2 regions of the Burkholderia sp. MSh2 genome follow, and region 2 is predicted to be linked to the other one. Evidence: riboswitches for the same ligand, from Rfam matches in the RefSeq annotation. Region 2 holds a riboswitch; the other holds the start of a gene.

Region 1 (10,857 bases), on a different contig from region 2:
ACGCGCCGGGCATGGCCGCGAACGCGGACGCGAGCGTGTCGGCGGCAAGGCCGGAAAAGGTCTGCCGTGCGGCGAAGCCCGCGTTGGCGACGAGATGATCGAGCCCGCCGAAGCGGGCGGCGGCGGCGTCGACGAGCGAGGCGGCGACGCCCGGCTCGGCGAGATCGCCGGTAAGCGCGATGCATGCCGCGCCGGCCGCCGTGCACGCGCGCTCGACTTCGGCGAGCCGGGCCCGTGCGGCATCGTCCGCGCCGCGCGCATGCAGCGCCAGCGCGACGCCGGGCGCCGCGAGCCGTCGCGCGAGCGCCGCGCCGATCCCCGAGCCGGCGCCGGTGATCAGCGCGATCCGCACGGGGGGCGCGGCGCGTGCGCTCACGCGGCGACCTTGTCGTCGTCGTTGATGCGTTCGACGTTGATCGTGCCGCCGTGGAACGCGGCCAGCGATTCGCGGTGCGCGATGCTGACGATCGCGGCCCTGGGCAGCCGCTCGGCGAACAGGTGGTAGAGGCGGGCTTCGTTGTCGGCGTCGAGCGCGCTGGTGGCTTCGTCGAGGAACAGGAAGTCGGGCTTGTGCAGCAGCACGCGCGCGCCGGCAAGACGCTGCTGCTCGCCCGGCGACAGCACGCGGGTCCAGTGGGCGGACTCGTCGAGGCGCTCGACGTAATCCTCGAGGCGGCACGCGCGCAGTGCGTCGCGGCAGGCTTCGTCGCTGAATGCGTCGGGCGTCGCCGGGTAGGTGAGCGCGGCCTTCAGCGTGCCGATCGGCAGGTAGCTCGTCTGCGGCACGAACATCATCCGCGCGCCGACTGGCGCGTCGATCGCGCCGTCGCCGAACGGCCACAGGCCCGCGAGCGCGCGCATGAACGTGCTCTTGCCGGAACCCGATTTGCCGATCACGAGCCAGCGCGAGCCGGGCTCGATCGTGACGCTGCCGATGTTCGCGAGCGCGTTGCCGTTCGGCAGCGCGAGCCTGAGCGACGACGTCGACAGCTTCGCGGCGTCGACGTAGTGCAGGTTGATGCCGCCGTGCTCGGTCGCGGGCGACAGGCTTTCCCTCAGGTGCGACGTGCCCATCACGCGCTTGAATTCGCGCAGACGGTTGACGGTGGCGCGCCATTCGACGAGGGTCGAGTAACTGTTGATGAACCACGAGAACGAATCGCTGACGGTGCCGAACGCGGACGAGATCTGCATCAGCACGCCGAACGAGAACGCACCGGCGAAATAACGCGGCGCGGCGACGACGAGCGGGAAGATGATCGCGATCTGCCCGTAGAAGCTCAGCACGAACGTGAGCCGTTTCGTGTACTTCATCACGCGCCACCAGTTGTCGCGGATGCGCATGAAGAGGTTTTGCGCGTTGCCGGTCTCGGTCTTCTCGCCGTCGTAGAACGCGATCTGCTCGGCGTTTTCGCGCACGCGGATCAGCCCGAAGCGGAAATCGGCCTCGACGCGCTGCTGCTGGTAGTTGATCGATACGAGCGGATGGCCGACCTTCTGGATGATCAGCGAGCCGACCACCGCGTACAGCGCGGCCGCCCATACCATGTAGCCCGGAATCGAGATCGGCGTCGCGCCGAGCGTGAACGTCAGCGCGCCGGCGAGCGACCACAGGATCGTGATGAACGACACGAGCGTGACGACCGTCGACAGCAGGTCGAGCGACAGCGCGAGCGTGGTCGTCGCGAACGACTGGAGATCGTCGGTGATCCGCTGGTCGGGGTTGTCGGCGAGCCGGTCGCGCTCGATCCGGTAGAACGCGCGATCGCCGAGCCACTGGCCGAGGAAGCGGTCGGTGAGCCACTGGCGCCAGCGGAAGCCGAGCATCTGCCGCAGGTAGCGGCCGTACACGGCGAGGATGATGAAGGCGAATGCGAGCGCCGAGAACTGCATCAGCAGGTTCGGGAAGTCGTGGACGTCCTTCGACTGCAGCGCGTTGTAGAACTCCGCGTTCCACTTGTTCAGCCGGACGTTGATCCAGACCACGCAGAGGTTGATCGCGATGATCGCGACCATCAGGCCCCACGCGATTTTCCATTCGGACGATATCCAGTAGGGCTTGATGAGGCTCCACGCGGATATCGGGCGCTCGTCCTGCGGCGCGTCGGAGGCGGAGCGGACGGGATCGATCGATTGGGTCATGTGCTTCCTGATGAGTAGCCGGCGCGCGGGCCGGGCGAAGCCGGGCGCGCGCCGCGATACGGCATGCCGGGACGCGGCGCCGACTGACGGCGGGTGTCCGGATGGTCGCCCGCGCGTCTTAAACGGCACTTAAGGGCCGGCGGTGACGCGGCAACCGGCCGCTTGCGGGCATTGTGCCAGAGCGGCGCGGCGCGGCGGCGAATTTGCCGCAAGGGGGACAGTTTGCGGCGCTTTCCGCTTTTATGGTCTAATGGCCGACGACGAAACAGGGGTGCTTCGTGGCGCGGCCGGCAGATGTTCCGGGTAGCGCGGCGAGGCTGAGAAAGACCCTTCGCACCCGATCCGGGTAATACCGGCGAGGGAAGTTTCTGATCCCGCCGGGCCGCGCTGGCTGCCATCCCACATGGTCAGCGCCCGAGTCCCGCCCGGCCGGCCTATGCTGCCGGTTTCGTCCTTTTGGGTACGCGCATTGCGCGTTACGGAAGGAATGATGACCGCACAATCTTCAGTCTTTTGCATGTCTCCCGGCCCGATGCCGGGCGTGTTCGCTCGCGGCGGCGCGTGCGTATCGACGTTCGTCGCGCGCGCTCGCGTGGAGGGCGCACGATGAACGCCCTGGATTCCCGGCCCGATTTCGCGGTGCTCGGCGGCGGCCTCGTCGGTCGTCTGGTCGCGTGGCGGCTTGCGGGCGGCGGGCATCGCGTCGCGCTCTACGAACGCGGCGGCCCGGACGGCGAACAGTCGGCCGCGTGGATCGCGGCCGCGATGCTCGCGCCGCTCGCGGAAGCGGCGAGCGCGGAGCTGCTGATCACCGAGCTCGGCGTCGCGTCGCTCGCGCGCTGGCCGCAGTGGCTCGCGGAACTGCCCGAGCCCGTCTTCTTCCAGCATCACGGCACGCTCGTCGTCTGGCACCACGCCGACCGCGGGGAGGCGCCGCTGTTCGAGCGGCGCGTGCGCGCGAACGCGCCGGCCGACCTGTTCGACGGCGGCTTCGTGTCGCTCGCCGGCGCGCAAGTCGACGCGGCCGAGCCGGCGCTCGCCGGCCGCTTCGCGCGCGGCCTGCTGCTGCCGCGCGAAGGCCAGCTCGACAACCGGCAGGCGCTGCGGGCGCTCGCGGCCGGCCTTGCCGAACGCGGCGTCGAGCTGCACTGGCACGTCGCGATCGACGACGCGCACCTGCCCGCCGCGCATTTCACGATCGATTGCCGCGGGCTCGGCGCGAAACCCGCGCTGCCGGCGCTGCGCGGAATCCGCGGCGAAGTCGCGCGCGTGCATGCGCCCGGCATCGGGCTCACGCGGCCCGTGCGGCTGCTGCATCCGCGCTATCCGCTGTACATCGCGCCGAAGCAGGACGATCTCTATGTGATCGGCGCAACCGAGGTGGAGGGCGAGGACATGTCGCCCGTCAGCGTGCGCTCCGCGCTCGAACTGCTGAGCGCGGCATTCTCCGTGCACCCGGCATTCGGCGAGGCGCGCATCCTCGAACTCAATGCGCAGTGCCGGCCGACGCTGCCCGATCATCGCCCGGCGGTGATCTGGGACGGCGCGTCGACGCTCGCCGTCAACGGCCTGTACCGGCACGGCTTCATGATCGCGCCGGAAGTCGCGCACGCGGCGGCCGCGCTCGCCGAAGCCGCGCTCGGCGGCGCGTTCGGCGACGCCGACGCATTCGCCGCGTGGCGCGACGCCGCGCGCTGGCCGACGCTCCTTCATCACCGCGACGACGCGCGCCAGCCGGCCTGACGCGCGCCGCCACCCGATTCCGACGAAGCCTCATGGATATCCAGATCAACCAACAGACCCTGACGTTGCCCGACGGCGCGACGGTGGCGGACGCGCTCGTCGCGTACGGCGCGCGTCCGCCGTACGCGGTCGCGCTGAACGGCAACTTCGTCGCGCGCACGCAGCATGCGGCGCGCGTGCTCGCGGCGGGCGACAAGCTCGACGTGGTGCACCCCGTCGCGGGCGGCTGAGCGCCGCCGGTTCGTCCCCGCTCTTCCAGGAAAACGACATGACGTCCCCCCTCTCCGCCGACGCGCTGACGCTGTACGGCGAAACCTTCGCAAGCCGCGTGCTGATCGGCACGTCGCGCTATCCGTCGCTGCAGTCGCTGTCCGATTCGATCGAGGCGTCGCGCCCCGGGATGGTGACGGTCGCGCTGCGCCGCCAGATGACGGGCGGCACGGCGGAGGCCGGTTTCTTCGACCTGCTCAAGCGCCACGCGGTGCCGTTGCTGCCGAACACGGCCGGCTGCCAGACCGTCGCCGAAGCCGTGACGACCGCGCACATGGCGCGGGAGGTGTTCGGCACCGACTGGATCAAGCTCGAACTGATCGGCGACGACTACACGCTGCAGCCCGACCCGATCGGGCTGATCGAAGCCGCCACGCTGCTGGTCAAGGACGGTTTCAAGGTGCTGCCTTACTGCACCGAGGATCTGGTGATCGGCCGGCGCCTGCTCGACGTCGGCTGCGAGGCGCTGATGCCGTGGGGCGCGCCGATCGGCACGGGCAAGGGGGTCGTGAATCCGTACGGCCTGCGCGTGCTGCGCGAGCGGCTGCCCGACGTGCCGCTGATCATCGACGCGGGGCTCGGCGTGCCGTCGCACGCGTGCCAGGTGATGGAGTGGGGTTTCGACGGCGTGCTGCTGAATACGGCAGTCTCGCAGGCCACCCACCCCGAGATCATGGCGCGCGCATTTGCGCAGGGCGTCGAGGCCGGCCGCGCCGCGTATCTCGCCGGCCCGATGGACACGCGCGAGACCGCGCACGCGAGCACGCCGGTCGTCGGGATGCCGTTCTGGCACCAGGACGGAGGTGGTGTATGAGCGCGCGCTTCGCCGATGCATTCTGGCCGCCGGCCGACGAACTGGCCGAAGCGGCCGAGCAGATTCGCGCGCGGCTTGGCGACTGGCCGGGCGATGCGGCGCCGTGGCGGCTCTGCGTGGCGGTGCCGGGCGCGCCGGCCCAAGGCGACGTGCTGATCGTGTCGGCGGGCGATCACGACGCGCGGGCGCGTGCGTCGGCCGTTTCGCGGCCCGCGGCGCCGGATGCGGTTGCGATCGAATTCGATGAGCGGGGCGCGGTGCTGCACGCGGCGGGCGCGCGCTACGCGCTCGAAGCCGCGCATCCGCTCGCGGACGACTGGATCGCGGCGCTCGCCGCGTTTCTGGATTGCGGTTTCGCGCCGGTCGACGCGCTGGTGCTCGCGCTGGCGTGGCGCGACGGCGACGAGGCGCGGGCCGCCGATGCGTGGCCGGTCGACGCCGCGCGGTTCCCGCGCGCCGCCGGCCTGCCGGCCGCCCCCGAACCGGCGTTCGCGCCGTGCCCGGCGCAACTCGGCCTCTATCCGGTCGTGCCGGACGCCGAATGGGTCGAGCGCGTGCTCGATTGCGGCGCGCGGACCGTGCAGCTGCGCGTGAAAGGCGCGCCGCCGGACGCGTTGCGCCGGGAAATCGCACGGGCGGTCGCGGCCGGGCGCCGCTATCCCGATGCGCGCGTGTTCATCAACGATCATTGGCAGATCGCTGCAGATGAAGGCGCGTACGGCGTTCATCTCGGCCAGGAAGACCTCGAAACGGCCGATCTGGCCGCGATTGCGCGCGCGGGCCTGCGGCTCGGACTTTCGAGCCATGGTTATTACGAAATGTTGCGGGCATTGCACGCGCGCCCGAGCTACCTCGCGCTCGGTCCCGTGTTCGCGACCGCGACCAAGGCGGTCGCCGCGCCGCCGCAGGGCCTCGCCCGGATTGCCCGCTACGTGCGCTTCGCGGGCACGCAGGTGCCGCTTGTCGCGATCGGCGGGGTGGGGCTCGACGCGCTGCCGGCCGTGCTGGCGACGGGCGTCGGCAGCGTGGCGGTGGTCAGCGCGATCACGGGCGCGAGCGATTACCGGGCGGCGATTGCAGCGTTGCAGCACTGTTTTTCCGGACCATTTGACAATCATTGACCGCGGGGTCCGAAACGGCGTCACGACATCATTCCAAGGCAGGCCCTATAATTCGGCGTTCTGCGTAAAAGGACTGCCAGCTCCGTGAGCCCCACTCCTACCGAGACCCTGCTGGAACTTCGCGACGTCGACTTTGGCTACGGCGACCGCCTCGTCCTGTCCGACCTGAACCTGCGCTTCGGGCGTGGGCAGGTCGTCGCGGTCATGGGCGGGTCGGGTTGCGGCAAGACGACCGTGCTGCGCCTGATCGGCGGCCTCGTGCGCGCGCGCCGCGGCCAGGTGCTGTTCGACGGCGCCGATGTCGGCGCGCAAACGCGCGACGGCCTGTACGCGCTGCGCCGCAAGATGGGCATGCTGTTTCAGTTCGGCGCGTTGTTCACCGACATGTCGGTGTTCGAGAACGTCGCGTTCTCGTTGCGCGAGCATACCGACCTGCCCGAAGACCTGATCCGCGACCTCGTGCTGATGAAGCTCAACGCGGTCGGGCTGCGCGGCGCGCGGGACCTGATGCCGTCGGAGGTGTCGGGCGGGATGGCACGCCGCATCGCGCTCGCGCGCGCGATCGCGCTCGATCCGCAGCTCATCATGTACGACGAGCCGTTCGCGGGCCTCGATCCGATCTCGCTCGGCATCACCGCGAACCTGATCCGCACGCTGAACCAGGCGCTGGGCGCCACGTCGATCCTCGTCACGCACGACGTGCCCGAGTCGTTCGCGATCGCCGACTACGTGTATTTCCTGGCCAACGGCGGCGTGCTCGCGCAGGGCACGCCCGACGAGCTGCGGGCGTCGACCGATCCGAGCGTGCGGCAGTTCATCGACGGCGCGCCGGACGGCCCGTTCAAATTTCATTACACGAGCCCGCCGCTTGCAGCGGATTTCGGGCTCGGCGGAGGGCGCGCATGATCAGCGCGATCGGACGTTACGTCATCGGCGGCCTCGAGCGCGCGGGCTACGGCTCGCGGCTGTTCGTGCGTCTCGTGCTGGAATTCTTCCCGCTGCTGCGCCGGCCGCGGCTCGTCACGAAGCAGATCCACTTCCTCGGCAACTATTCGTTCGTGATCATTGCCGTGTCGGGGCTGTTCGTGGGCTTCGTGCTCGGCCTGCAGGGGTATTACACGCTGAACCGCTACGGCTCCGAGCAGGCGCTCGGCCTGCTGGTCGCGCTGTCGCTGGTGCGCGAGCTCGGGCCGGTCGTCACGGCGCTGCTGTTCGCGGGCCGCGCGGGGACGTCGCTCACGGCCGAGATCGGCCTGATGAAAGCCGGCGAGCAGCTCACCGCGCTCGAGATGATGGCGGTCGACCCGATCAAGAACGTGATCGCGCCGCGCATGTGGGCGGGCATCATCGCGATGCCGCTGCTCGCCGCGATCTTCAACGCGGTCGGCGTGCTCGGCGGGTACTTCGTCGGCGTCGTGCTGATCGGCGTCGATCCGGGCGCGTTCTGGTCGCAGATGCAGGGCGGGGTCCAGGTCTGGGCCGACGTCGGCAACGGCGTGCTGAAGAGCATCGTGTTCGGGTTCGCCGTGACCTTCATTGCGCTGTTTCAGGGGTATGAAGCGAAGCCCACGCCCGAAGGCGTGTCGCGCGCGACGACCAAGACGGTCGTGTTCGCCTCGCTCGCCGTACTCGGCCTCGATTTCCTGCTGACCGCGCTGATGTTCAGCTAAGCCTCAGCCAAGCCAAATTTTGGGATGACGATGAAAAAGACTGCTCTCGACTTCTGGGTCGGCCTGTTCGTGGTGGTGGGCTTCCTTGCGGTGCTGTTCCTGGCGCTGAAGGTCGGCAACATGAGCTCGCTGTCGTTTCAGCCGACCTATTCGGTGAAGATGAAATTCGACAATATCGGCGGGCTGAAGCCGCGCGCGGCCGTGAAGAGCGCGGGTGTCGTGGTCGGCCGCGTGAAGACGATCGGGTTCGACACGAACACCTACCAGGCGCTGGTGACGATCGATATCGACGGCCAGTACCCGTTCCCGAAGGATTCGTCGGCGAAGATCCTGACGTCGGGCCTGCTCGGCGAACAGTACATCGGCCTCGAGCCGGGCGGTGACACGGAAATGCTGAAGGCGGGCGATACGATCACGATGACGCAATCGGCGATCGTGCTCGAAAACCTGATCGGCCAGTTCCTGTACAGCAAGGCCGCCGATGCGGGCGGCGCGAAGCCGGCAGCCGGCGCACCGGCTGCACCGGCTCCGGCGTCGGCCGTGGCCGCCGCGCCCGCTTCGGCAGCCCAATAACCACACGAGAGAACGCAAGAGGGTAATGAACATGCAGACGATCCGCATCAGGCACGCCGCGCTGGCGGTAGCGGCAGTCGCCGCGTTGAGCGGCTGCGCGACCGTGCAGACGCCGACCAAGGGCGATCCGCTCGAAGGCTTCAACCGGACGATGTACAAGTTCAACGACACGGTCGACACGTACGCGCTGAAGCCGGTCGCGAAGGGCTACCAGTACGTGGTGCCGCAGCCGGTGCGCGACAGCGTGACGAACTTCTTCTCGAACATCGGCGACGTGTACGTCGCGGCCAACAACATCGTGCAGCTGCGGATCGCGGACGGCGTCGGCGACATCATGCGCGTCGTGATCAACACGGTGTTCGGCGTCGGCGGCCTGTTCGACGTCGCGACCATCGCGAAGCTGCCGAAGCATACGGCCGACTTCGGGATCACGATGGGCCGCTACGGCGTGCCGTCGGGCCCGTACCTGGTGCTGCCGCTGCTCGGCCCGAGCACGCTGCGCGATACGGCCGGCCTGGGCGTCGACTACGTCGGCAATCCGCTGACGTATGTGAAGCCGGACGGCGTGAGCTGGGGCCTGTTCGGCGTGAACCTCGTCAACACGCGCTCGAACCTGCTGGGTGCGGGCGACGTGCTGGATGCCGCCGCGCTCGACAAGTATTCGTTCGTGCGCAACGCGTACCTGCAGCGCCGCCAGATGCTGATCAGCAATGCGCGCGGCGAAGCCGGCGCGACGTCGAGCAGCGATGCGCTGCCGAAGTACGATCTGCCGGACGACGGCGCGGCACCGGCGCCGGCGACGGCTGCATCCGGCAAGGCGGGCGCCGCCGCGCCGGCGGCCGCTTCCGCCGCCGCGGCGCCGAACCCGGCCAGCGAGACGAGCGTGCCGCCGATGCAGGTGGCGCCGCCGTCGCCGGGCGGGATCCGCTTGCCGAGCATCAGGTTCTGACCCGATAACACTCGTTACAGCCGGAAACGATTCAGTCGGTGGCGTACGCGAACTAACGCGTAAGCTACCTGCTCCAATCTCCGCATCGACTCATTCATGCAGGTCACTATGATGAAAAAACTGTTCCTGGTCCCCGTTTTCGCGGCGCTGTTCTCGTTCGGCGGCGTGGCTCAAGCGCAAGTCGACCAGTCGACCCCGCAGGCGCTGATCAAGACGGCCACGCAGCAGGTCCTCGACGAAGTCAAGCAGCAGACGATCAAGCAGGGCGACACCAACCGCATCATCTCGATCGTCAACAGGGACATCCTGCCGTACACCGATTTCCGCCGCACCACGCAGCTCGCGATGGGCCGCAACTGGCGCACCGCGACGGCCGAGCAGCAGCAACAGGTGCAGGAGCAGTTCAAGCTGCTGCTGATCCGTACGTATTCGGGTGCGCTGGCCCAGCTGAAGCCGGACCAGCAGATCCAGTACCCGCCGTTCCGCGCCGATCCGGCCGATACGGACGTGGTGGTCAAGACGGTCGCGATGAACAACGGCCAGCCGGTCCAGATCGACTATCGCCTGTACAAGTCGGCGAACGGCTGGAAGGTGTATGACCTGAACGTGCTCGGCGCGTGGCTGATCCAGACGTACCAGCAGCAGTTCAACGAGAAGATCCAGCAAAGCGGCGTGGACGGCCTGATCCAGTTCCTCACGCAGCGCAACCAGCAACTTGCCGCCGGCAAGCAAGCGTCGTGAGCGGCTTCGACGCCGGCACCTCGCTGACCGTCGCGAGCGCGAAGGCCGCGCTCGCGAACGGTCTCGCGCGCATCGGCGCGGGCGCGACCGCCGTCGATTGCGCGGCGCTGACGCAGTTCGACTCGTCCGCGCTCGCCGTGCTGCTCGCATGGCAACGGGCCGCGCAAGCGCGCGGCGCGACCCTCGACATCCTCAATCTTCCCTCGAAGCTCGCCAGCCTCGCGCGCGCCTATGGCGTCGACGCCCTCATCGACGGCACCGGGCGACATTGACCCTGTCCGACCGGAGCCTGCCGCGCCAGCCGACGCGCGCAAGCTTCACGCCGCGCGCCTCCGGCGCCGGCTCCACCAGCCGGTTTGCCCTATAATCAAGCGTTTTGCCGGGCAGCCAGACGGTATCCGGCCCTCGTTTTCTTTCGTAGCAAGCACAGAATAGGCGTCGCGGCCCCGGTGTCGCGCACAGTCATGTCAGCCATAGAAATCCGTCACGTCAAGAAGCGCTACAAGTCGCTTCAGGCGCTCAAGGGCGTCAGCCTGTCGGTCGAGGAAGGCGAGTTTTTCGGTCTGCTCGGCCCCAACGGCGCAGGCAAGACCACGCTCATCAGCATCCTCGCCGGGCTCGCCCGGGCCGACGAAGGCAGTATCTCGGTGCGCGGCCACGACGTCTTCAAGGACTTCCGCGGCGCGCGTCGCGCACTTGGCGTCGTGCCGCAGGAACTCGTGTTCGACCCGTTTTTCACCGTGCGCGAGACGCTGCGGATCCAGTCCGGCTATTTCGGGCTGCGCCGCAACGACGACTGGATCGACGAAGTGATGGCCAATCTCGACCTCACCG
Region 2 (10,857 bases):
TCGCCCGCCGCCGCGCCGGCTATCGCATCACGGTTCCGGCGCTGTCGAGCACGAAGTCGACGCAGAACACGACGAGCCGGCTCTGCGCGCGGATCGCGACGGCGGCCGTGTAGCAGTCGCGGCCTTCGGTCAGCGAGAAATGCGGGCCCATCAGCGCGACGCGCCCGGGCGCGGCGATCGCGCGCTGGAAGTACGGGCGCCGCGACCAGTTGCTGTGGGTTTCCGGAAACAGCGGCGCAAGCCGGGTGGCAGCCGACTGGCCGTCGTCGGTGTGCGCGCCGATCGACGGCAGGAACTGCTCGCCGGTTTCGTCGGTGACGAACACGCGGCGCGCGGCCGGCACCGCGAACACGCGTTGCGCGGCGTCCTGCAGGTTGCCGCTCGCGGAAAACGCGGCCGCGCCGGTGAGCACCAGCCGCTCGATCGCGTCGAAGCCCGGCTGCTCGGCGGCGACCGGCGTGTGCCGGCGGGCGATGAAGCGTTGCCACGCGGCGTCGAGCATCGCGGGGGCGGCCGCGCTCGCGTGCGCGATCGATGCATCGGGCTGGCCGAACTGGAAACCCTGCACGAAATCGATATCGGCTTCCATCAGCGCCTGCAGTGCGTCGTCGCTTTCGACGCCCTCGGCGAGCACCATCGCGCCGGCCTGATGCAGCATCGACACGAGGTGGTGCATGATGCGGCGATCGTCGGTCGACCCGGTCGAGCGCTCGACGAGCGAGCGGTCGAGCTTGACGATGTCGGGCCGCGTGCGCCACACGCGGTCGAAGTTCGAGAATCCCGTGCCGAAATCGTCGATCGCGATCAGGAAGTCGCGATGCTGGATCATGTCGATCGTGCGGGCGAGCGCGGCTTCGTCGCGCGCCGGTTGCTCGACGACCTCCAGCACGATGCGGTTCGGCGGCAGCGTGAAATGCCGGCACAGCGCCTCGACGAATTCGCGCTGCACCAGGCCCGAATCGAGCACGCGCGGCGTCACGTTCAGGAACAGCCAGCCGTCGCCGATGCCCTGCGCGACGAAGTTGGCCGTGTGCAGGCAGCGCGCGAGCCGGTCGAGCAGCAGCGCGTCGGCGTCGGCGCGGGTCTTGTCGAACAGCGCGGCGGGCGAGATCAGCGTGCCGTTCGCATCGACGACGCGCAGCAGCGCCTCGTAGCCGACGACCCGCTTGTGCGTGATCGACAGTACCGGCTGGAACACGCTGCGCAGCGTCGTGGTGCGATAGGTGGCGATCCAGCCGCCTGGCGTCGGCGTGAGGCGTTCGAGCAGGGAGTCGAGCGAGAGGTCGCGGGCGGTCTTCATGTCAACGGCGCCCTGGCGCGAACGGCGGGGCGACAGCGCGCCGCCGTGCCGAAGCAGTCGCACGCGCCGGCGGACGCGAAAGGACGAGGCACATCGTGACCGCCTTCTGCGGGTAAGTGTTCGCAGTGTAGCGGGAATGCGGCGGCTCGCGTATCAGGGAAACTCCAGACGGGCTGCAGTGCGGGCTGCGGCCGGCCGCGCGCGTGCGCGCCGCGAAGCGGAGGGCGTCGCCGCACGTGAGCCCATGGTGTCACGGCGTGGGCGGAGCGCGAGGCGGGATATTCCGGCTGCCGCGAAGGCCGCCCGGACAGGACGCCGTCTGATGAATGCCGGCGGCGCGCCGGGGAAGCGGCGCACGGCCGCCGCGTCTCGCTTCACGCGCGACGGCGGTGCGCGCCTCCGGATCGTCGTCAGGCCGCTCCGTTGCTGCGCGGCCGCAGGCCGGGAATCCGCCTGATCGCGCCGGTGGCGAGCGCGGTGCCGACGAGCACGATCGCGCAGCCTTCGATCATCACGGCCGACACGTGTTCGCCGAGGAACAGCGCGCCCCACAGCAGTCCGAACACGGGAATCACGAACGTCACGGTAATCGCGCGGGCGGGGCCGACGTGCGCGATCAGGTAGAAGTAGATGAAATACGCGATGCCCGTGCACGCAACGCCGAGGGCGAGCACCGAGCCCCATGCGTGCGCGCTCACCGGCGCCGCCGGCCAGGTGGCGATCGCGAACGGCAGCAGCAGCACGGTGGAGCCGATCATGCTGCCGGTCGCGTTGACGAGCGGATCGACGCCGCTCAGCTTGCGCTTCGTGTAATTGGCCGCGATGCCGTACAGCAGCGTCGCGCCGAGTGCGGCGGCGGCGGCGAGCGCGGTGGCCGTGGCACCGGTGTCGCCGTGCGCGGTCGCGACCTGGTTCCAGACGAGCGTGAGCACGCCGGCGAAACCGATCACGAGGCCGAGCGCGCGCGGCAGCGACAGCTTGTCCTTCAGCCACAGGTAGGCGACGAGCGCGCCCCAGAGCGGCGTCGTCGCATTGATCACCGACGTCACGCCGGCCGACAGCGTCAGTTCGGCAAACGCGAACAGGCAGAACGGGATGCCCGAGTTCAGCGCGCCGACGACGAACAGCGGCCATGCGCGACGGCGCAGCTCGGCGCCGAGGTCGGCGGGTTTGAAGCGGGTCAGCGCGAAGCCGGCGAGGAACAGCGCGCCGATGCCGACCCGCAGCGCCATCAGCGGCGCGACGCCCAGATCGACGACGCCGATCCGGATAAACAGGAACGACGCGCCCCACAGGGCGGCGAGCACGGTCAGCAGCAGGGCGTTCTTGGGCGACATCGATCGTGAGGGCGGGGGGAAGGGATGGAGGGCATCTTACACCCCGCCGGCACGCCGTCGTTTCAGGTTTGGATGAAACGACAAGAAACGGGAAGTTTGCCGGTTGCCGGCCCGCTGCGATCGGGGGCAGGCAGTCGCACGCGATCAGTGATGACGCCAGCCGCCGCGTCCGCCGAAGCCGAAATCGAGCGAGACCGACGGTCCCCAGTAGCCGCCGTACGCGGGCACGTAGGCCGGCGCCGGATAGTAGTAAGCGGGGCCTGGATCGACGTAGACGGGCGCCGCCACGGGCGCCGCCGTGTAATAGCCGCCAGGATAGTAGCCGTACGGGTAGTAGCAGCCGGCGAGTGTCGCACCGGCGAGCGCCGCGGCGACGAAGGTCCTGTTCATGATGTTTCTCCGGCGGAGCCGGCAATCGGCCGATGCTCAGGGCGTGAACACACCCCAAGCTTAGGCCGCGCCCCGATGACACGGTGTGCCAAACGGTAACGGATCGTTTCCGCGCCCGCTGCGGGCCACGTTGCGGCGCCGCATGCGAAAACGGCGCCGCCGCGCCGCGGAAACGCCGTCCGGCCGAAAAGCCGCGGCGCGCCGCTTACTTGCCGACCTGGTTGCCGATGATGCCGCCGGCCGCCGCGCCGCCCAGCGTCGACAGCGCGCTGCCGCCGATTGCCGCGCCGGCGACGCCGCCGATACCCGCGCCGATGGCCGTGTCGCGCTGGCGCGTCGTCATCGAGTCGCAGGCCGACAGGCCGGCCACCGTTGCGACGACGAGCGCGCATGCCCCAATACGCCGAATCGCATTCATGATCGTTGTCCTTGCGGTAGTGAACGGGGAGGGTGCGCGACCGGCTGGCGGCCACGCACGAATCCAATCTACGCGGCGTGCCGCGGCGCTGCTGTAAGGACTTGTTAAGGCTCGCGCGGTTTCGTAATCAATTGTTTCCAGCCGGCCGGCCGGCGCGCGGCATGCGCAAAAAAGCCCGCTCGAAAGCGGGCTTCGTGCAGCGCGCGGCGATCCGGTGCGGATCGCAACGTTCGCTTACTGGCGGTGATAGATCTCGGCGCCGGTCTTGACGAACTCGACCGCCTTGACTTCCATCCCCTTCTTCAGCGCGTCGGTTTCCGACACGCCCTGTTGCGCCGCGAACTCGCGCACGTCCTGCGTGATCTTCATCGAGCAGAAGTGCGGGCCGCACATCGAGCAGAAGTGCGCGACCTTCGCCGAATCCTTGGGCAGCGTTTCGTCGTGGAATTCGCGCGCCTTGTCCGGATCGAGACCGATGTTGAACTGGTCTTCCCAGCGGAACTCGAAGCGCGCCTTCGACAGCGCGTTGTCGCGCACCTGCGCGCCCGGGTGGCCCTTGGCGAGGTCGGCGGCGTGCGCGGCGAGCTTGTACGTGATGATGCCTTCCTTCACGTCGTCCTTGTTCGGCAGGCCCAGGTGTTCCTTCGGCGTCACGTAGCACAGCATCGCGGTGCCGAACCAGCCGATCATCGCGGCGCCGATGCCCGACGTGATGTGGTCGTAACCCGGCGCGATGTCGGTGGTCAGCGGCCCGAGCGTGTAGAACGGCGCTTCCTTGCACCAGTCGAGCTGGAGATCCATGTTCTCCTTGATCAGCTGCATCGGCACGTGGCCGGGGCCTTCGATCATCACCTGCACGTCGTGCTTCCACGCGATCTGCGTGAGTTCGCCGAGCGTCTTCAGCTCGCCGAGCTGCGCTTCGTCGTTCGCGTCGTAGATCGAGCCGGGGCGCAGGCCGTCGCCGAGCGAGAAGCTGACGTCGTACGCCTTCATGATCTCGCAGATCTCTTCGAAGTGTTCGTACAGGAAGCTTTCCTTGTGATGCGCGAGGCACCACTTCGCCATGATCGAGCCGCCGCGCGACACGATGCCCGTCATCCGGTTCGCGGTGAGCGGCACGTACTGCAGGCGCACGCCCGCGTGGATCGTGAAGTAGTCGACGCCTTGCTCGGCCTGCTCGATCAGCGTGTCGCGGAAGATTTCCCAGGTCAGGTCCTCGGCCTTGCCGTTGACCTTTTCCAGCGCCTGGTAGATCGGCACCGTGCCGATCGGCACCGGGCTGTTGCGGATGATCCACTCGCGCGTTTCATGGATGTGCTTGCCGGTCGACAGGTCCATCACCGTGTCGCCGCCCCAGCGGATGGCCCACGTCATCTTGTCGACTTCCTCGCCGATCGACGACGTCACGGCCGAGTTGCCGATGTTCGCGTTGATCTTCACGAGGAAGTTGCGGCCGATGATCATCGGCTCCGATTCCGGGTGGTTGATGTTCGCGGGGATGATCGCGCGGCCGCACGCCACTTCCGAGCGCACGAATTCCGGCGTGATCTCGGCCGGGGCGTTCGCGCCGAACGCGCTTGCACCGAATGCCTGGCCCGGGTGCTGGCGGCCCATCATCGCGGCCAGCTTCGCGCCGTTCGGGCCGCTGGCCTTCAGGCTTTCCAGGTATTCGGCGCGGCGCTGGTTCTCGCGGATCGCGATGTATTCCATCTCCGGCGTGACGATGCCCTGGCGCGCGTAGTGCATCTGCGTGACGTTCTTGCCGGCTTGCGCGCGGCGCGGGTTGCGGTGCAGGCCCGGGAAACGCAGCTCGGCGGTGGCCGGATCGGCCGCGCGCTCGAGGCCGTACCGGCTCGACAGGCCCGGCAGCGCCTCGGTGTCGCCGCGGGTGTCGATCCAGCGCTGGCGCAGCGCCGGCAGGCCCGCGCGGATGTCGATCTGCGCGTCCGGGTCGGTGTACGGGCCCGACGTGTCGTACACGTAGATCGGCGGGTTCTTCTCGCCGCCGAAGCCGGTCGGCGTGTCCGACTGCGTGATCTCGCGCATCGGCACGCGGATGTCGGGCTGCGAGCCGGTCACATAGACCTTGCGCGAATTGGGCAGCGGCGCGACCGCGGCGGCGTCGACGTGGGCGTCGGCGGACAGAAACTTCGGATTGGCGTTCATGCAATCTCCTGTATGAGCGCCGGGCAGGCGCTTCGGCGCTTGCCCGGAGCCCTTGACGAATGTGGGGCTCGAGCTAAGCAGGAGACGAGGCTTGGTGAGGCGGCGGATTTCGTCAGAGGGATGGCGGCGAAATCCGTACGCTTCCCTGCGCTGGCATTATCCAGATCAGGTTCAAAGGGTATTTCTCACCCGCAATGCCGGTTGTTTGACCGAGCGCATTGCAGGACCCCCGCGTTAGCAGCGCACACGATACACCGGCTTCGCGGCGGTTTCAACCGGGGGCGGATCGGTTGCCCCGGTGCGGCCGCAGCATCGCGGGCGGCACGACGGCCCGTCGAAACGCCGGCGCGCATCGCTGCCGCACGGCCCGCGGTTCGGCCGGCGGTGCGGAAGCGGCGCAGCATGGCGCGCCTTCGCGCGGTCCGGAAAAAACTTTTCGCGGCGGCTGTCATTTCCGGTGGCGTCGTCCGTCTATTCGGCTCCTTAAACCCATGTTCGGGAGAGATGTGATGAAAAAAGTACTGATCGCCGCCTGCGTCGCCGCTTTCGCCTCGATCGCCACCGGCGCGTATGCGCAGAACGACGCGATGTCGCAGCAAGGTTCGTCGATGTCGAAGGACGCGATGTCGAAGGATGCGATGGGCCATGACGCGATGAAGAAGGGCGGCATGAAGAAGCACGCGATGAAGAAGGACGCGATGGCGCACGACGCGATGGGCAAGGCGTCGGGCGACAAGATGGCGCCGTCGAACTGACGAGGGCGGACGCGGCGCGGCCGGCGCGTGCGTCGCACGGCGGCCGCCCGCACGGCGTCCCGGCGACGCATTCCGGGAGTCTCGATCATGCAACCCGTACCCGCTGGCGGGCGCGCGGCCGCCACGCCGCCCGCGCGCCCGATCCATCCGCCGTGGGTGCGCGCGAGCCACTGGCTGAACGCGCTCGCGGCGATCCTGATGGCGCTGTCCGGCTGGCGCATCTACGATGCGTCGCCGCTCTATCCGCCGTTTGCGTTTCCTCCCGGCCTCACGCTCGGCGGCTGGCTTGGCGGCGCGCTGCAATGGCATTTCGCGGCGATGTGGCTGCTGGTCGGCAACGGGGTCTTCTATCTCGCGATGTCGATCGCGACGGGCCGCTTCGCGCGCAAGATGCTGCCCGTCACGCCGGCCTCGGTGTGGCGCGACCTGCGCGCCGCGCTCGGCGGGCGGCTGTCGCACGACGATCCGGGCGTCTACAACGCGGTGCAGCGCGCCGCGTACCTGACCGCCATCGTCGATCTCGTCGTGCTGGTGCTGTCGGGGCTCACGATCTGGAAGTCCGTGCAATTCCCGCTGCTGCGCGAACTGTTCGGCGGCTACGACAACGCGCGGGTCGTGCATTTCTGGGCGATGTCGCTGCTCGTCGCGTTCTTCGTCGTGCACGTCGCGATGGCGCTGCGGGTGCCGCGCTCGCTGCTCGCGATGCTGCGCGGGCGCTGACCGGTCAACCCCGGGTGAAGGAACGCATCATGTCGGAATCCGAAAACACGCGCGACGGCTCGCGCTGGACGCTCGACCGGACATCGCTCGAACTCGACCTGCGCCGCGAGCTGGCGATGCCGTCGCGGCGGCTGTTCAACCGGCGCCTCCTGACGCTCGGCGGGCTGACGATGCTGACCGGCTGCACGTTGGAGGACGATGCGTCGGTCGAGACGTTCCTCGCGACGGTGTCGCGCATGAACGATCGCGTGCAGGCCTGGCTGTTCAGCGGCGAACGGCTCGCGCCGACCTACACCGAAGCCGACCTCACGCGGCCGTTCCCGTTCAACGCGTACTACGGGATCGACGACGTGCCGCACGTCGACGCGTCGACCTATCGCCTCGTGCTGTCGGGCCGCGTGACCGGCAAGCGCGTGTGGGCGCTCGACGAGCTGTATGCGCTGCCGCACGCGGAGCAGATCACGCGACATATCTGCGTGGAAGGGTGGAGCGCGATCGGGCGCTGGGGCGGCACGCCGTTCGGCGCGTTTCTGCGGCGCGTCGGCGCGGACACGAGCGCGAAATACGTCGGTTTCAAATGCGCGGACGACTATTACGAAAGCATCGACATGCCGACCGCGCTGCATCCGCAGACGCTGCTGGCGTTCGAATACGACGGGCGGCGGTTGCCGGCGGAGTTCGGCTTTCCGATGAAGCTGCGGATGCCGACCAAGCTCGGCTACAAGAACCCGAAGCACATCATGGAGATGTTCGTTACCGACACGTATCCGGGCGGGTATTGGGTCGACCAGGGATACAACTGGTTCGGCGGGTCGTAGGCGGCCCGCACGCGGGCCGCCTGCGTGCGATCAGAACGTTTCCCAGTCGTCGCGGCCCGCCGCGCCCGCAGTCGCGAGCGTGGTTGCCGGCGCCGGCGCCGGCGCCGTCGCGCGCGGCGCGGCGACGCGGGCCGGGGCCGGGCGGCGCACGACCTTCGGTGCGCCGTGCGCGGGCGCGGCTGCCGCCGCTGCCGCTGCCGTGCCTTGATCGCCGGCAAGCTTGAATACCGCGACCGCGCGCTTCTGTTCGGCGGCCTGCTGTTCGAGCGATTGCGCGGCCGCCGACGCCTGTTCGACGAGCGCCGCGTTCTGCTGCGTGACTTCGTCCATCTGGCCGACCGCGACGTTGACCTGCTCGATGCCGCGGCTCTGTTCGTCGGACGCGGCCGAGATCTCGGCGTTGATGTCGGCGACCCGGCGGATCGCCTGGCGTACGTCGCCCATCGTGCGGCCGACCGCCTCGGCCTGGTCGGAGCCGTCGCGCACGGTTTCGACCGACTGCTGGATCAGTTCCTTGATTTCCTTCGCGGCGCTCGACGCGCGCTGCGCGAGACTGCGCACCTCGCCCGCGACGACCGCGAAGCCGCGCCCCTGTTCGCCGGCGCGCGCGGCTTCGACCGCGGCGTTCAGCGCGAGGATGTTGGTCTGGAACGCGATGCTCTCGATGAGGCCGGTGATGTCGGCGATCTTCGTCGAGCTCGCGGTGATGTCGTGCATCGTCGACAGCATCCGCTCGACGACTTCGCTGCCGGAGTCGGCGACGTCCGACGCGTTGGTGGCGAGCGTCGTCGCCTGGCGTGCATTCTCCGAGTTCTGCTTGACCGTCGCGGTCAGCTCTTCCATGCTCGCGGCGGTTTCCTCGAGCGACGCGGCCTGCTCCTCGGTGCGCGACGACAGGTCCATGTTGCCCGCGGCAATTTCGCCGGACGCGGTCAGGATCGAGTCGCTCGACGTCTTGATCCCGCGCACGACGCGCGCGAGCTGCGTATCCATCTGGCGCAGCGCGTCCAGCAGGTGGCCGAACTCGTCGTTCGAGCGGATCTCGATCGAGTTCTCGAGGTGGCCGTCGGCGATGCGCTGTGCGGTGTTCATCGCGATGCCGAGCGGCTGCGTGATCGCGCGCTGCAGATACCACCATGCGGCGGTCGCGACGACCACGCCGATCGCGAGCGTGCCGAGCGACGCCCACAGCAGCATGTGGAACGTGTCGCTGCCCTGGTCGGCGGAATCCTTGACCTGCTTCGCGTTGATCGCGATGTCCTCGTCGATGCTGTCGGTGAGCGTGCTGCCGAGCGGGCGGACCTTGTCCAGCGCCGCGGTCGTCGCATCGGCGTTGCCCGATTCCGCCGCGCCGAGCGCGGTCGACGCGAGCGAGCGGAAATCGCCGAGCTGGCTGGCGATGCGGTCCGCGACCTTGCGCTCGTCGTCGGCCGTCACCTTCGCGGGGTAGTAGTCGTTCCACGCGGACAGCATCTTCTTCTCGCGCTCGCGGATGCGGTCGACGACGGCCTTCGCTTCGGTCGCGTCATGCGTCGCGGCGAGCCGCTCCAGGTTGAGGCGCATCTGCAGCGCACCCGCCTGCGTGCTCGCCAGATCCTCGATCGGCACCGTGCTGTCGGTGTACATCGAACTCATGTCGCCGCTCAGCGTCGCGAGCCCCCGTATTCCTTCCGTACCGATTGCGATCATCACGATCACGCATGCGGCGAACGCAACCACGATCTTGAACTTGATGCTGCCAGTCAGCTTGTTCATGCCCCGCTACCCATGTAAGAAAAAACCTGTCATGTCCCGGTCCGCATCGACGCATTCTTCAGATAAAAATCCATGACGCGGGCAGGGTTGATGGCCGGGTATACGGCAACGGGACTGGCGACATTAGGGGAAATGCACCAATCCGGTCAAATATTCAGCGTTTCGATAAAACATCAGTGCACCACCTTTCGGACGTGTCCCAATCTGCTTTCGAATGGCATGTTCGATTGCCGTCGTTCCGTCCGGGCGGGGGGCGGCCCGGACGGTCCGGATTCCGGACGAAGTCGTGCGGCCGCCGGCATGAAACTGTCGCGCCGAAACGTCAGTCGGACACCTTTCAGTCAGGTCCGGGGATGCTTTCGAATCCGTGATGCCATAATGCCGACACGTGCGCAGCCGTTCCGGGTGCGCACGTTTTCATGTCCGTCTGCCGCCGGCCCTGCCGGTTCACATCGTCGCCGTTCGCACTGTCATGTCGTTCCGCACGTTCGCTCTCGCCGTTCCGACCCGATCCGGGTCGTCTGCCGGGTTTCCCGGCGTCTTTCAACAGGGCACGCGGCACGCCGTGCGGGCAGGCTGAACGATGACGCCGCTCGACCGCCTCCTCGATTTCCTTTCCCGCCTTTCGTTCCGCATCCGCCTGCCGCAAAGCCGCGGCGGCCGCGTCGCGCTGGCGCTCGTGTTCATCTATTTCGTCTGGGGTTCGACCTACAGCGGCCTGCATTTCGCGCTGCAGTCGTTCCCGCCGCTGCTGCTGTCGGGGCTGCGCAACCTGCTCGGCGGGATCGGCCTGTTCGTCTTCGCGCTGCGGCGCAAGCCCGAATGGCCGACGCTGCTCGAAATCCGCAATGCGGGGATCGTCGGCACGATGCTCGTCGCGCTGTCGTCCGGCACGATCGCGCTCGGGATCAGCTCGGTCAGCAGCGGCTCGGCCGCGGTGATGGTCGCCACGGTGCCGCTGTTCGCGACCGTGATCGCGGCGGTCGCCGGGCGGCCGGTCACGAAAGGCGAGTGGGCGGCCGTCGCGCTCGGGATGGTCGGCATCGTCATCCTGAATTCGGGCGGCGCGGCCGCGCAGAACTCGGCGCTCGGCACGATCTGCGTGCTGGCCGGCGCACTGTTCTGGGCCGGCGGCGCCCATCTCGCGACGCGGCTCAAGCTGCCGTCCGACCTGTTTCTCTCCACGTCGCTGCAGATC

Evidence for each region. Region 2 has a riboswitch for thiamine pyrophosphate ahead of thiC (phosphomethylpyrimidine synthase ThiC). Riboswitches for the same ligand answer to the same signal wherever they lie in the genome.
Region 1: another riboswitch for thiamine pyrophosphate. It lies ahead of GQ57_RS20255 (FAD-dependent oxidoreductase); the one in region 2 lies ahead of thiC (phosphomethylpyrimidine synthase ThiC).

Annotation. Positions count from the first base shown of each region.
Region 1 covers NZ_JPGM01000031.1:24,338-35,194, reverse strand. Annotated here, with positions in the region: gene GQ57_RS20265 (SDR family NAD(P)-dependent oxidoreductase) at 1-376, opposite strand, end outside; gene GQ57_RS20260 (ABC transporter ATP-binding protein/permease) at 373-2,142, opposite strand; TPP riboswitch at 2,400-2,523, shown strand; gene GQ57_RS20255 (FAD-dependent oxidoreductase) at 2,749-3,885, shown strand; gene thiS (sulfur carrier protein ThiS) at 3,918-4,115, shown strand; gene GQ57_RS20245 (thiazole synthase) at 4,154-4,969, shown strand; gene thiE (thiamine phosphate synthase) at 4,966-6,090, shown strand; gene GQ57_RS20235 (ABC transporter ATP-binding protein) at 6,175-6,996, shown strand; gene mlaE (lipid asymmetry maintenance ABC transporter permease subunit MlaE) at 6,993-7,760, shown strand; gene mlaD (outer membrane lipid asymmetry maintenance protein MlaD) at 7,785-8,333, shown strand; gene GQ57_RS20220 (MlaA family lipoprotein) at 8,365-9,282, shown strand; gene GQ57_RS20215 (MlaC/ttg2D family ABC transporter substrate-binding protein) at 9,394-10,023, shown strand; gene GQ57_RS20210 (STAS domain-containing protein) at 10,020-10,295, shown strand; gene GQ57_RS20205 (ABC transporter ATP-binding protein) at 10,488-10,857, shown strand, end outside.
Region 2 covers NZ_JPGM01000014.1:34,840-45,696, forward strand. Annotated here, with positions in the region: gene GQ57_RS10700 (sensor domain-containing phosphodiesterase) at 20-1,300, opposite strand; gene GQ57_RS10705 (DMT family transporter) at 1,711-2,637, opposite strand; gene GQ57_RS10710 (hypothetical protein) at 2,782-3,027, opposite strand; gene GQ57_RS10715 (glycine zipper 2TM domain-containing protein) at 3,233-3,445, opposite strand; gene thiC (phosphomethylpyrimidine synthase ThiC) at 3,680-5,611, opposite strand; TPP riboswitch at 5,736-5,852, opposite strand; gene GQ57_RS10725 (pentapeptide MXKDX repeat protein) at 6,121-6,366, shown strand; gene GQ57_RS10730 (cytochrome b/b6 domain-containing protein) at 6,454-7,086, shown strand; gene GQ57_RS10735 (molybdopterin-dependent oxidoreductase) at 7,116-7,904, shown strand; gene GQ57_RS10740 (methyl-accepting chemotaxis protein) at 7,935-9,659, opposite strand; gene GQ57_RS10745 (EamA family transporter) at 10,243-10,857, shown strand, end outside.